4 regions of the Streptomyces sp. C1-1 genome follow, and region 1 is predicted to be linked to each of the others. Evidence: riboswitches for the same ligand, from Rfam matches in the RefSeq annotation. Region 1 holds a riboswitch; each other region holds the start of a gene.

Region 1 (3,046 bases):
ACTCGTCAAGTGGTCGAGAACAACCACGTCCAGATCAGAAGTGCTCGAAAATGAGAAGATTACGAAAGGGCCTGTGACGCCGACATGTGCCCCGGCAGCGAACGGCAGTACCTGAAGCCGCACTTGGGGCAGACGGGCCGCTTCCAGAAGCCGTTCCCGTTGCCGTGCCATGACGTCCGGACCGCCGATCTCCCGGTGCAGAACCGCCTCGTCCAGGACCGCTGCCAGCCTCAACGGCGGATCCGAACGCAGTACGTCCTGCCGGGCCAGCCGCACCTCGACCAGAGCGTCCAGCCGTTCGTCGTCCAGTCCGTCGACCGCCGCCCTGGTGACCGCACGCGCGTATTCGGGCGTTTGCAGCAGACCGGGCACGACGGACGTCTCCAGCGTGCGCATCGCGCTCGCCTGCGACTCGAGGCTGATGAAGTCTCGATAGGTGGGCGGGAGAATTCCGCGATAGGCGTGCCACCAGTGGTGCCGCCCGACGCCCTCGTCGGAGCCCGCCAACACCAAAAGCAACTCGCGCAGTTGGGAGTCCGCGACGGCGTAGGCGTCGAGAAGTAACCGCACATCGGCCGGTTTCACCCCGCTGGCGCCGGTCTCGATCCGGCTCACCTTGGACTGGTGCCAGCCCACGAGCCGGGCCGCCTCGCCACTGGTGAGACCCGCCCCCGTGCGCAGGGCGCGCAGTTCGGCGCCCAGCTTGCGGCGGCGCACCGCGGGACCGTTCTGCATGCGGTACTCCTTACTCCTTCCGGGGCGCCCAAATACGGTCTCAGGTCGTAGAGTTCACCGTTTTGAGCGACAGATATATGCATATCTTGGTGGATCGCCACCCGTGACCGTCGCGGTAATGGCAGTCTGGCGAAGAAGCACCAGTCCGGGACCGTACTCGAACCATCCGCTCCATGTCGGACTCCGGTCCCGCGGGAAAGGGACGACGTCGTCATGGCAGACCACCTGGAAGCATCCGTCACTCTGCCGAGCGAGCCGGCCTCGGTCTCCGCCGCCCGCGGCTACGTGGTCACCACACTGGTGGAATGGGGTCTGCCCGCCCACACCGAGGCGGCCGAGACGATCCGCCTCATTGTCTCCGAACTGGCCACCAACGCGGTACAGCACACCTTCGGGCAGTCTCCCACCTTCACGGTGGACCTGCGACTGGAGCGTGACGAGCAACTGCGCATCGGCGTCACCGACAGCCATCCGCGCTTCCCCAAGCGGCTCCCGGCCGCGGTCCAGCAGGACAACGGACGGGGCATGGTGATCATCCGCTGGCTGGCGGCCGAGTGCGGCGGCAGGCTGCGAGTGCGGCCCACGAGAGAGGGCGGCAAGACGGTCTCCATCGAACTGCCGTGGACCGTTCCGGCCCAGCCCGTCACGGCGGGGCAGCAGGAGCCGTGAACCAAGACGCCCAGGCGCGATGCGCCTGGGTGCGGAATGTGGAGCCCCGTGGGGGTGACGGCAGGTCAGGAGGCCGCCGCCCCCACGGGAGAGTCAGCTGACCCGGCCGTACCAGACGCTGCGGGTCCAGATCTTCTGGAGCTTCACGACGTCCCCGGTCTTCGGGGCGTGCCAGATCTTCCCCTTCCCGGCGTAGATGCCCACGTGGTAGACGTTCGATCCCGAGTGGAAGAACACCAGGTCTCCGGCCTTGCGGTGGCTCGCGGAGATGTGGTGGGTCTTGTTGTACTGCTGGGCCGCCGTTCGAGGCAGTGTCTTGCCGGCCTTCTTGAACGAGTACAGCGTGAGCCCTGAGCAGTCGAAGCGGCGCGGTCCGGTGGCGCCCCACTTGTACGGGGATCCCTTTTTGGACGCCGCTACCTGAAGTGCCTTCGTCGCCGTCGTCGCGGCCGAGGCGTCGGCGGCGACGCCCGGGATCACGACGGAGCCGCCCACGGCGGCGAGGGTGAGAGCCGAGGCCGTGCCGGCCCGGACCATCAGCGACGGGACACGATTGAGCGCAGTCATGCGCAACCCTTCGTCAGCCGCCTGTGAAGGATGACCTGTCGGATTCGGGCTGGCGAAGTTGCCCGGCCGCATGCGCGGCTTCACCCCAAGGGCTGCTCGGAACGGTCATGGCGTGACCGTGCCGGCGACCCGTCGTGCTTGGGTCCTCCACTCCTGCCGATCCACTCCTGTCGACCGGTCATCCAGGCGGCGGCAGGACTCGGCGTCCGCCCGGATCGCCCCGCCGCTGCGGCGGGGGCTTGTCGTCAGACAGGGATCTTGACTCACGGATGTCCGAAAATCCCAATGGAATCGGGGATTTGTGGCGTTACTCACCACTCACCCGTTCGGGTGGACACCCTGTTTTTCGAACAGCCGTCGCGAGTCCGAGGAGCCCCGGACCAGCGGCGGAACGTCCCATTCCGCCCCTCGGCTACGCGTGTTGCGCAACCGGAGGGGTCCCGAAACAGCAGCCGCGTCTACTCCAAAAGGGGGTACGCCGTTTGGTGCGTTTCAGCCTCGGTCCGGACGCTCGGATCAACTGTCGGACCGCGGCGGCACGATGACCCGCGCCGTGCGCCGCTCACCGTCCAGCACCCGCATGGCCCGGCCCAGCGTGGGGGCGTGCAGTTCGGTCTCCCCCCGCTGGTGCATCAGCACCAGGGCGTCGCGCAGTTCGGCCGCCTTGGTCACCAGCGCCTGAGCCGCGCGCAGTCCTCGGTACGTGTCACCGTGGTGCGCGGGGTTGATGCGGCCGAGCAGGTCGACCACGTCGAGGTAACGGTCGATCAACTCGCCCTCGGCACGCGTGAGGGCGGGCAGCGGCGGGAGCTCGGGTGGAAGCACCGGCCGCTCACCTCCCCGTGGGTGGCGCGAAGGTGGACCTGCGGCTGGGGACGATCCGGTCCACCAGCCCGTACTCCACGGCCTCCCGGGCGTCGAGGATCTTGTCCCGCTCGATGTCCTCGGCCACCTGCTCCCGGGACCGCCCCGTGTGCCGCACCAGCATCTCCTCCAGGCGGGACCGCAGCCGCGACAGCTCGTCGGCCTGGATGGCCAGGTCGCTGGCCTGTCCCTGCACCGGTTCGTACAGCGC
Region 2 (3,046 bases), 180 kb from region 1:
CCGTTCCCGTCCGGCGCGGCCGTTCCCGGCCGGCGCGGCCGTTCCCGGCCGGCGACGGGCGGCCGGCGACGGGCGGCTGACCGGCCGCGGCGGTACAGGTCGGGGCGTGCGCTCCATACCGGCAGTGCCCGTCCGGCGGCGTGCAGTCCATCGCGGCAGCGCCCGCCCGGCATCGGTCGCTCCGGCGCGGCAGCGCCCACCCCGCGACGGGCGGCCGGCCGGCCGCGGTACCAGGTCGGGGCGTGCGCTCCATACCGGCAGTGCCCGTCCGGCGGCGTGCAGTCCATCGCGGCAGCGCCCGCCCGGCATCGGTCGCTCCGGCGCGGCAGCGCCCACCCGGCGGCGGGCGGCCGGCCGCGGCCATGGCCGGCCTGCGCCGTGGCCCGTCGGCCGGGATGTCCGCCGGGTGGCTCAGGAGCGGCGGCGGGGCTTTCCTCGCTTGGGGGTCTTCGACGTGCCCGCCCTGGGGCTGCGGGCCGGCGTCTTCGCCGCCGCGGGCTTGCGGCGGGGCGCCGGTTTGTCCGCGGCCTTCTCGGCCGCCTGCGGCTTGCGACCGCGGGAGCTGTTGACCGTACGGCCGCGGACGATGCCGATGAAGTCCTCCACCAGGTCGGTGGTGGAGTCCTCCGGCCAGGACAGGGCCACGCTCGACCGGGGCGCGTCGGTCACCGGACGGTAGGTGAGGTCCTTGCGGTGATGGAGGCGGGCCAGGGACTGGGGCACCACCAGGAGGCCGACGCCCGCCGCGACGAGCTCGACGGCGTCCTCGGTCGTCGCGGGGCGCTCGAAGGCGGGCTCGCCCGGCGGGGCGTCCCAGTCGAAGACGTCGTCGAGGGGGTGGAAGAGCACCTCGTCGGCCAGGTCGGCGAGGGTGATCTCCTCCGCCGCCGTGATCACGTGGTCCTTGGGGACGACGGCCACGGTCGTCTCGGTGTAGAGGGGGATGGCGCTGAAGTACGTACGGTCCACCGGGAGCCGTACCAGCCCCGCGTCGGCCTCGCCGGCCCGCAGCACGTCGGGGGCCTCGGCCGCCGGTACGGGCTGGAGGGTCAGCGGGATGTCGGGCAGGCGCTCGTTCCAGATCCGCACCCACTTGGCGGGCGTCGTCCCCGGGACGTACGCAAGCCGGAACGTCTGGGATGCTTCCGAGCCTGTCACCCCGCCAGGTTACCGGCCGTGGTCGGAGGCGTCGTACGCGCTCGATACCCTGGACCCCATGAAGTCGCACCAGACCGCCCAGACGATGAAGCCCGCCACCGCGGCGAAGAAGCTGGGTGTGTACCTCGAGGCCACCCCCGCAGAGTTCCGTGAGGGTGTCGTCTCGCGCGCCCAGCTCGACGAGCTCCAGGCGAATCCGCCCGAGTGGCTGCACGAGCTGCGGGCCAACGGTCCGCACCCCCGTCCCGTGGTCGCGGCGAAGCTGGGCGTCTCCATCTCCGGTCTCGCGCGCGGCGGGGTCACGGATGCCCTCACCACCGAGGAGATCGAGGCCCTGAAGCAGGAGCAGCCCGAGTGGCTGGTCAAGGAGCGCGCCACGCAGGCCGAGGTCCGCAAGGAGGGCGCGCGGATCAAGAAGCGCAACGCCGAGCGGGCGGCCGACCAGGACCAGGGCTCGCGTTCCTGACGCCCCGCGGACGAGGGGTTCGGTGACTCTTTGTCACCGCACCCACGCCCTCTGTCCACCGTCGAGGCATCTGACGGAGCGTCACGACGAAGGTCACAAAAGCGTATCGGACATTCCGGCCGTCAACCTTCACACGAGCCGCACAAGTTGGCTAACTTGGCCTCAGGCCGCTCGTGTCACTCCGGCGAACCCCGTCGGGAAGAGCGGCCTCCGCCGAATCCGGTGCGCCTCCGCGGCAGCCGGAACCGGGGACCCAACCGATTCATGGGGTGAATCGGCCCGACTGCGCTTCGGCGCAAGGGCCGTAGGGCATGCCTTCCGGAATTGACCGCCCGAACCCGACAGCTAACTCGGTAGGCGGAGTACGGAAGGAGTACGGCCCCCATGGCGCCGGAACGATCGTCGCGTGCCGGAGGCTTCGGCCTCCCCGGTATGCGCAACTCCGCCCTCGCGACGGCCGCCCTCACCTCGGTGGCCCTGTTCTCGCAGACGGCCGACGCCGCGCCCCAGACGGGCGACGAAGCACCCAGCCGGGAGGACGTCCAGCAGCGGGTGAGCAACCTGTACGACCGCGCCGAAGGAGACACCGGGCAGTTCAACCTGACCCGCGTGCAGAACGCGCGGGGCACCGGCGAGCGCGGTGGTCAGCCGCGCAGGGGCTCGGACCCCGACCTGGACAACGTCAGCCGGCAGTGGTTCGACATGGCCCGGGCGTCCATCGGGCCGACCGTCCCGGCGATCCTCCCGTCCGACCGCACACCGGCCAGGCGTCCCGCGGCCACCCGGCCCGCGCGCCCGGTTCAGACGCGTGCGGCCCGTGAGCTGGAGGCTCCCACCCGGGCCGTGCCCGAGCTGCCCGCCGCCGGGCCCCGTCGCCCGGTGGCCGAGCTGCCCGCCGGCCCGACGGCGGCGCTTCCCGCTGTGCCGCAGCCCCGCCAGGAAGCAGCCCCCGTGGCCCCTGCCCCCGCGGAGTCGAGGCAGACTTCGCTGCGCAGATCCAAGCAGGAGAACCAGCGCAAGGTCGCCGCGGCGAGCGACCTGCTGTACCGGTACGTCGCCCGGCAGACCTCCGCCCCGCGTCCCGCCGTCGCACCGCAGCAGGACCGGAACACCTGGCAGGCGGCCCCGCAGAGCGCGGCCGCCGCGCCGATCGAGGCCACCCAGGCGCAGCCCAGCTGGGCAGCCCAGGTCCAGCAGGCGGCCACGGCCCGCACGATGAACGAACCCGCACCGGCCCAACCCGACTGGACAGCCCAGCCCCAGCAGCCCGCGGCCGCGCCGGCACAGCCCGGCTGGGACACCGGGGCGCAACCGCTCGTCACGCAGACGATGACCCCGTCCGCACCCGCCCAGCCCGGCTGGGACACCGGCGCACAACAACTCGTCGCACAGACGATGACCCCGTCCGCACCCGCACAGCCG
Region 3 (3,046 bases), 4.0 Mb from region 1:
ATGGCCGCACCCACCGCATATGCACTCATCGCCACCGACCTGGACGGCACCCTTCTGCGAGGCGACGACACGCTGTCCGACCGGTCCCTCGCCGCCCTCGCGCGCGTGGCGGAGTCCGGCGCCCGGCACCTCGTGGTGACCGGCCGACCGGCGCCCAGAGTGCGGCCGCTCCTGGACGACCTGGGGAGCACGGGGCTCGCGGTGTGCGGGCAGGGCGCGCAGGTGTACGACGCCGGCGCGGACCGTCTGCTGTGGTCCGTCACGCTGGACCGGGAGCTGGCCGAGACGGCCCTCGGCAAGATCGAGGCCGAGGTGGGCCAGGTGTACGCGGCCGTCGACCAGGACGGCGTCGACGGGCTCACGCTCATCGAGCCCGGGTATCTGATGCCGCACCCGACCCTGCCCGCCGTACGCGTCGGCCGGCGCGACGACCTGTGGTGCGAGCCGATCAGCAAGGTGCTGCTGCGCCATCCCGACCTGTCCGACGACGAGTTGGCGGCGACGGCACGGTCGGTGGTCGGTTCCCTGGCCACCGTCACCATGTCGGGACCCGGGACCGTCGAACTCCAGCCATGCGGCATCACCAAGGCGACGGGCCTCGCGCTGGCCGCCGAGCACCTTGGCCTGGGCCCGCGGGAGACCCTAGCGTTCGGTGACATGCCCAACGACATTCCGATGTTCGACTGGGCCGCCCGGGGCATCGCCATGGCCAACGCCCATCCCGAACTCAAGGCGGTGGCCGACGAGGTCACCCTGTCGAACGAGGACGACGGCATCGCCGTCGTCCTCGAGCGGTTGTTCGCGGAGGTCTAGGACCCGGCGGCCCTCGCCCCGGTCGGCCTAGTAGGCGCCGAAGACGTTGTCGATGGAGCCGTAGCGGTGGTACGCGTAGTTGCAGGCGGCGGTGATGTTGGCGACCGGGTCGTAGGGGTCGTACGCCGTGCCCGCGACGTGGTACGCGGCGAACGTCGGGTCGATCACCTGCAGCAGACCCTTGGAGGGGGTGCCGGCCAGGGCGTTGGAGTCCCAGTTGTTGATGGCGTAGGGGTTGCCCGAGGACTCGCGCATGACGTTGCGGTAGATGCCGTTGTACGTGCCGGGGATGCCGTGCTGGGCCATGACCTGCAGGGACGCCCGGATCCAGCCGTCGAGGTTGTTGCTGTAGCCGAGCGAGGACGCGGTGACGACGCTGTCGGTCGCCGCGGACGCGCTGGTCGCGCCGATGACCGGGAGGGCGAGAAGGGCGGCGCCCGTGCCGACGGCGGCGAGCTTGCGGACGAGGCGGGATCGCTTGGTGAGGCGGTGGTGAGCGGTTGCGGGCATGGCGGGTTTCCTCTCCGTCGCCTGCGAGGTGAGCTGTCGGGTTCGGGCGGGAGCTGCCCGGCCGCGCCGCCGTACGGCGACACGACTTCACCCCAAGCCGGTGCGGGCGTCCTAGGACGCCCGTCCGGCGGCTTACCTGGTTCCCCCGCTCCTGCCGTGCGTGTGAGTTGGTCGATGGTGGAGAACGGGCGGCGGCAGGATTAGGCGTCCGCCCGGCAAGGCGGGAACGTATGCGAGAGCACATGTCCGGAACAAGCGGCAGAGTCACACATCGGGCCGCTTGACCTCGGTGTGGGGCCTTTGGGGTGCTTGATCCTTTGCGGTCGCCAAGCCTCAACTGACGCTTCGCGGAAGGTGGATCGGCCGGAATCGTCCGGAATGTAGATCTTGGCGGCGAGTGAGCCAAGTCACGGGTGTCGACAAGCGCGTCAAATCGGGCAATGGGCCCAACTCATAGTCAACCGGCCGCCCGTGGTATTCGATTCTGACCGCCCGTCATCTCACGTTCCACTCGCGGTGCCCCCGAGTGGACGCCGGCCACGTCTTCCGCTTCGACGGCGACGCCGATCTCGCGGACGGACGAGACGTCCATTTCCGTGCGGGCCGAGTCCCTCCCGTGGGGGATCGGCCGGACGTGTACGGAGTGGATGGAGCAAGTCAGTGAATATGGGTTGTTATCTGATCATCGGAAACATATCGGGCGTGATCTCATGCCGCCCCTGCCGGACGGGCGGGCGGCATGGGTGATCGAAAGGCGACCGGATACGCTGACTTGAGTGATGGCAGCGACCTATCGACAAACCGCGTAACCAGCCAGTAGACACCAGCAGACAGGAGACCCCTCGTGACCGTCGTCGGGCCGTTCGGGCTGAGCGTGCGGGACCAGGCTCTGGAAGCCGATGTCCAGGCCGGATTGGTGGCCGTCGAGGAGGGCCTGCTCGAAGCCACCAAGAGTGAGGTCCCCTTCATCACGGAGGCCGCCCAGCACCTGGTGCGAGCGGGTGGAAAGCGCTTTCGCCCCCTGCTGGTGATGCTCTCCGCCCAGTTCGGCGACCCGTATGCGCCCGGCGTGGTGCCGTCGGCCGTGGTGGTGGAGCTGACCCACCTCGCGACGCTGTACCACGACGACGTCATGGACGAGGCGGCCGTGCGCCGCGGGGTCGACAGCGCGAACACCCGCTGGGGCAACTCGGTGGCGGTCCTGACCGGCGACTTCCTGTTCGCCCGCGCCTCCCACATCCTGGCCGACCTCGGCCCGGAGGCCGTGCGGGTACAGGCCGAGGCGTTCGAGCGGCTGGTCACCGGGCAGATCCTGGAGACGGCGGGGCCGCAGGACGGACGCGACCCGGTCGACCACTATCTGGACGTGCTCGGCGGCAAGACGGGGTCGCTGGTGGCCGTGTCGTGCCGGTTCGGCGCGATGATGTCCGGCGCCGACGAGACGGTCGTGGACGTGCTGACCCAGTACGGCGAGCGGCTGGGGGTCGCCTTCCAGCTGGCCGACGACGTCCTGGACATCGCCTCCGACTCGCACGAGTCGGGCAAGACCCCCGGCACGGACCTGCGGGAGGGCATCCCGACGCTGCCGGTGCTGCGGCTGCGGGAGCGGGCGCAGCGACTCGGGCTGGCCGAGGACATCGCGCTGTGCGAGCTGCTGGACTCCGACCTGAGCGACGACGCGCGGCACGCGGAGGCGCTGGCCGGGCTGCGGGCGCACCCCGCG
Region 4 (3,046 bases), 6.4 Mb from region 1:
GGCCGCCGAGTCCCGGCTCACGAGCTCCCCGCTCACCTACGGCGAGAAGATCATCGGCAGCCGCCGCGGGCACACCGGACACCAGCACCTGCCCTGGGTCGCCCTCGACACCGACGCCACCGAGGAGCGCGGCGAGGTCTACGGCTGCGCCCTCGGCTGGTCCGGCTCCTGGCGCATCGCGGTGGCCCAACTCCCGGACGCGCGCGTGCAGATCACCGGAGGCGCCGGATACGACGACTCAGGGCTGCTGAACCTGGCGCCGGGGGAGTCCTATACCACCCCCGTCTTCGCCGGACTGTGGAGCGACGGCGGCTTCGGCGGGGCGAGCCGGGCCTGGCACGCCTACCAGCGCGCGTACGTCGTCCCGGACGCTGACCAGGACCGCCCCGTGCTGTTCAACTCCTGGGAGGCCACGGAGTTCGACATCTCCGAGGAGCAGCAGGGGGCCCTCGCGCGGCGGGCCGCGGCGATCGGCGTGGAACTGTTCGTCGTCGACGACGGCTGGTTCGGCACGCGCACCAGCGACCGGGCCGGACTCGGCGACTGGACACCCAACCCGGACCGCTTCCCCAAGGGCCTGGCGCCGCTCGCCGACTACGTGCACGCACTGGGCATGCAGTTCGGCATCTGGGTCGAACCCGAGATGGTCAACCCGGACAGCGACCTCTACCGCGCCCACCCCGACTGGGTCCAGTTCCAGCCCGGACGCAAGCGGACGGAGCTGCGCAACCAGCTCGTGCTGAACCTGGCCCGCGAGGACGTCCAGGAGTACCTGTGGGAGCGGCTCGACGCACTCCTGACCAGCGCTCCGATCGACTACGTCAAGTGGGACTTCAACCGCTGCTTCACGGACGCCGGGTGGCCGGGTGACGGCTATCCGCAGCGACTCTGGGTCGACCACGTCCGCGCCCTGTACGCACTCCTGGACCGGCTGCGGGCGGCCCACCCCGGTGTCGTCTTCGAGTCCTGCTCGGGCGGCGGCGGACGGATCGACCTCGGCATCATGAGCCGTACGGACCAGGTGTGGACCTCGGACAACACCGATCCGCTCGACCGGCTCGCCATCCAGCACGGCTTCAGCCAGATCCACCCCGCGCGCGTGATGGCCGCCTGGGTCACCGACAGCCCCAACACCCAGCTCAACGGGCGCGTCAGCTCGTTGCGCTTCCGGTTCGTCAGTGCCATGGCCGGAGTGCTCGGGGTGGGTGGGGACCTCACGCAGTGGACCGAGGAGGAGCTGGCCGAGGCCCGCGACTGGGTCGGCCTCTACAAGGAGATCCGGCCGCTCGTCCAGCACGGCGAGCTCCACCGCCTCAGGCCGCCGACGGGCGGGCTGAGCGCGGTGCAGTACGTGCGCGGGGACGAGACCGTCGTCCTCGCCTGGCTGCAGGCGCAGAGCTACGGCGAGCCCGTACCGGCCCTGCGGCTGCGTGCTCTCGACCCGACGGCGTCGTACGAATGCCTCGAAACGGGCGAAGTGCATCGAGGTGGCGTATTGCTGCACCATGGCCTGCGTACCGGACTTCGGGGCGACCTCGATGCGGCAGTTCTCCGCCTGCGCCGCATCTGACTCTTCTGTCCGAATTGCTGCGTTGATTGGGCTTCATTCCAACTCGCGCTGCGACAAGGGAAGCTGGAGCAGTGTCACGTGAGCAGCGTCATATCCGTGACGGTGCGTACCTCGTCATGCTCACGTAATCAATCTGTCTTTCCTGCGGATTGAAGAATGGCCTGAAGCGGAAATTCACGGAGAGTGACCGTGGATTTCCGCGGAGGATCAAGAGAAACGCATTCACGGGGAACCGTCGCTTGTCCCTTCGCGTCTTCGTCGCTTACGTTCCACACCAATCCGGACGGACGCCCAATCCTGCCGCCGCCCGGAGCCCGCACCAACTCACCCGTGTACGGCAGGAGCGGGGGACCCACAGGTACAACGCCTGTTCCGGTCTCCGGAACGGCTAGGGGTACAGCCGCGACCAGCGCGCGGCCGGGCATCTCCAGCCCGCACCCGACAGCTCACCTCGCAGGCGCCGGAGAGGAATTCGCCATGCCCGCGAAGGGTAAGCACCGCCGCCCGAAGCCCCAGCGCTTCACCCGCTCCATCGCCGTCGCCGGAACCGGCGGCGCCGCGCTCGCCCTCCCGCTGATGGGTGCCACCGGCGCCCACGCGGCCACCGCCCAGTCCGCTTCCCAGTCGGTTTCGGAAAAGGCCGTGCAGTCTCTTCCGAATACCGTCAAGAAGGCGACCGAAAAGAAGAACACCGCCTCCGAAAAGGCGGTGCACGTCTATTCGGTGCGGTCCGGCGACTACCTCTCGAAGATCGCCGAGGAGCAGCACGTCAGCGGTGGCTGGCACAAGCTCTACGCCGACAACCGCGCCGCCGTCGGCGACGACCCGTCGCTCATCCACCCCGGTCTGAAGCTCTCGATCGGCAAGAAGGCCGCGACGGGCACCACCAAGTCCTCCACGGCCAAGTCCTCGTCCTCGCAGGGCTCGACCACGCCGAAGGAGCGCTCGTCCTCCTCCGGTGAGGGCACCACCCGCAGCGCCGCCGCGACCACCACCGCCGCCACCGGCTTCCAGCTCCCCGTCTCCGGCGCCACCGTCGGCACCGGCTACCACGTGGCCGGCAGCATGTGGTCCAGCGGCTACCACACCGGCGTCGACTTCGTCGTCCCCACCGGCACCTCCGTCAAGGCCGTCGGCGCGGGCACGGTCGTCTCCGCCGGCTGGGGCGGCGCATACGGCAACCAGGTCGTCATCAGGCTCGCCGACGGCTACTACGCCCAGTACGGGCACCTCTCGCAGCTGTCCGTCTCGGCCGGCCAGAGCGTCAGCGCGGGCCAGCAACTCGGCCTGTCCGGCGCGACGGGCAACGTCACCGGGCCGCACCTGCACTTCGAGATCCGGACCACGCCGAACTACGGCTCCGACGTGGACCCGGTCGCCTACCTCCGCTCCAAGGGCGTCGCCGTCGGCTGACCCCCCGCCGCCACGCCGCCCGACACGCCGCCGAAGGCCGGACCCCGATCCCCGGGTCCGGCC

What was found. Region 1 has a riboswitch for cyclic di-AMP ahead of ACQF4J_RS38510 (C40 family peptidase). Riboswitches for the same ligand answer to the same signal wherever they lie in the genome.
Region 2: linked by a shared signal. The riboswitch ahead of ACQF4J_RS39280 (NlpC/P60 family protein) and the one ahead of ACQF4J_RS38510 (C40 family peptidase) in region 1 are both predicted to bind cyclic di-AMP.
Region 3: linked by a shared signal. The riboswitch ahead of ACQF4J_RS20405 (transglycosylase SLT domain-containing protein) and the one ahead of ACQF4J_RS38510 (C40 family peptidase) in region 1 are both predicted to bind cyclic di-AMP.
Region 4: linked by a shared signal. The riboswitch ahead of ACQF4J_RS09665 (M23 family metallopeptidase) and the one ahead of ACQF4J_RS38510 (C40 family peptidase) in region 1 are both predicted to bind cyclic di-AMP.

The regions. Positions count from the first base shown of each region.
Region 1 is NZ_CP189826.1:8,454,675-8,457,720, forward strand. Features, by position in the region: gene ACQF4J_RS38500 (helix-turn-helix domain-containing protein) at 1-735, opposite strand, end outside; gene ACQF4J_RS38505 (ATP-binding protein) at 949-1,404, shown strand; gene ACQF4J_RS38510 (C40 family peptidase) at 1,498-1,971, opposite strand; cyclic di-AMP (ydaO/yuaA leader) riboswitch at 1,975-2,170, opposite strand; gene ACQF4J_RS38515 (hypothetical protein) at 2,488-2,796, opposite strand; gene ACQF4J_RS38520 (ATP-dependent Clp protease proteolytic subunit) at 2,804-3,046, opposite strand, start outside.
Region 2 is NZ_CP189826.1:8,639,335-8,642,380, reverse strand. Features, by position in the region: gene ACQF4J_RS39290 (LysR family substrate-binding domain-containing protein) at 412-1,158, opposite strand; gene ACQF4J_RS39285 (DUF5997 family protein) at 1,217-1,624, shown strand; cyclic di-AMP (ydaO/yuaA leader) riboswitch at 1,826-2,000, shown strand; gene ACQF4J_RS39280 (NlpC/P60 family protein) at 2,009-3,046, shown strand, end outside.
Region 3 is NZ_CP189826.1:4,481,992-4,485,037, reverse strand. Features, by position in the region: gene ACQF4J_RS20410 (HAD family hydrolase) at 1-813, shown strand; gene ACQF4J_RS20405 (transglycosylase SLT domain-containing protein) at 841-1,323, opposite strand; cyclic di-AMP (ydaO/yuaA leader) riboswitch at 1,327-1,507, opposite strand; gene ACQF4J_RS20400 (polyprenyl synthetase family protein) at 2,168-3,046, shown strand, end outside.
Region 4 is NZ_CP189826.1:2,102,830-2,105,875, reverse strand. Features, by position in the region: gene ACQF4J_RS09670 (alpha-galactosidase) at 1-1,570, shown strand, start outside; cyclic di-AMP (ydaO/yuaA leader) riboswitch at 1,886-2,043, shown strand; gene ACQF4J_RS09665 (M23 family metallopeptidase) at 2,048-2,983, shown strand.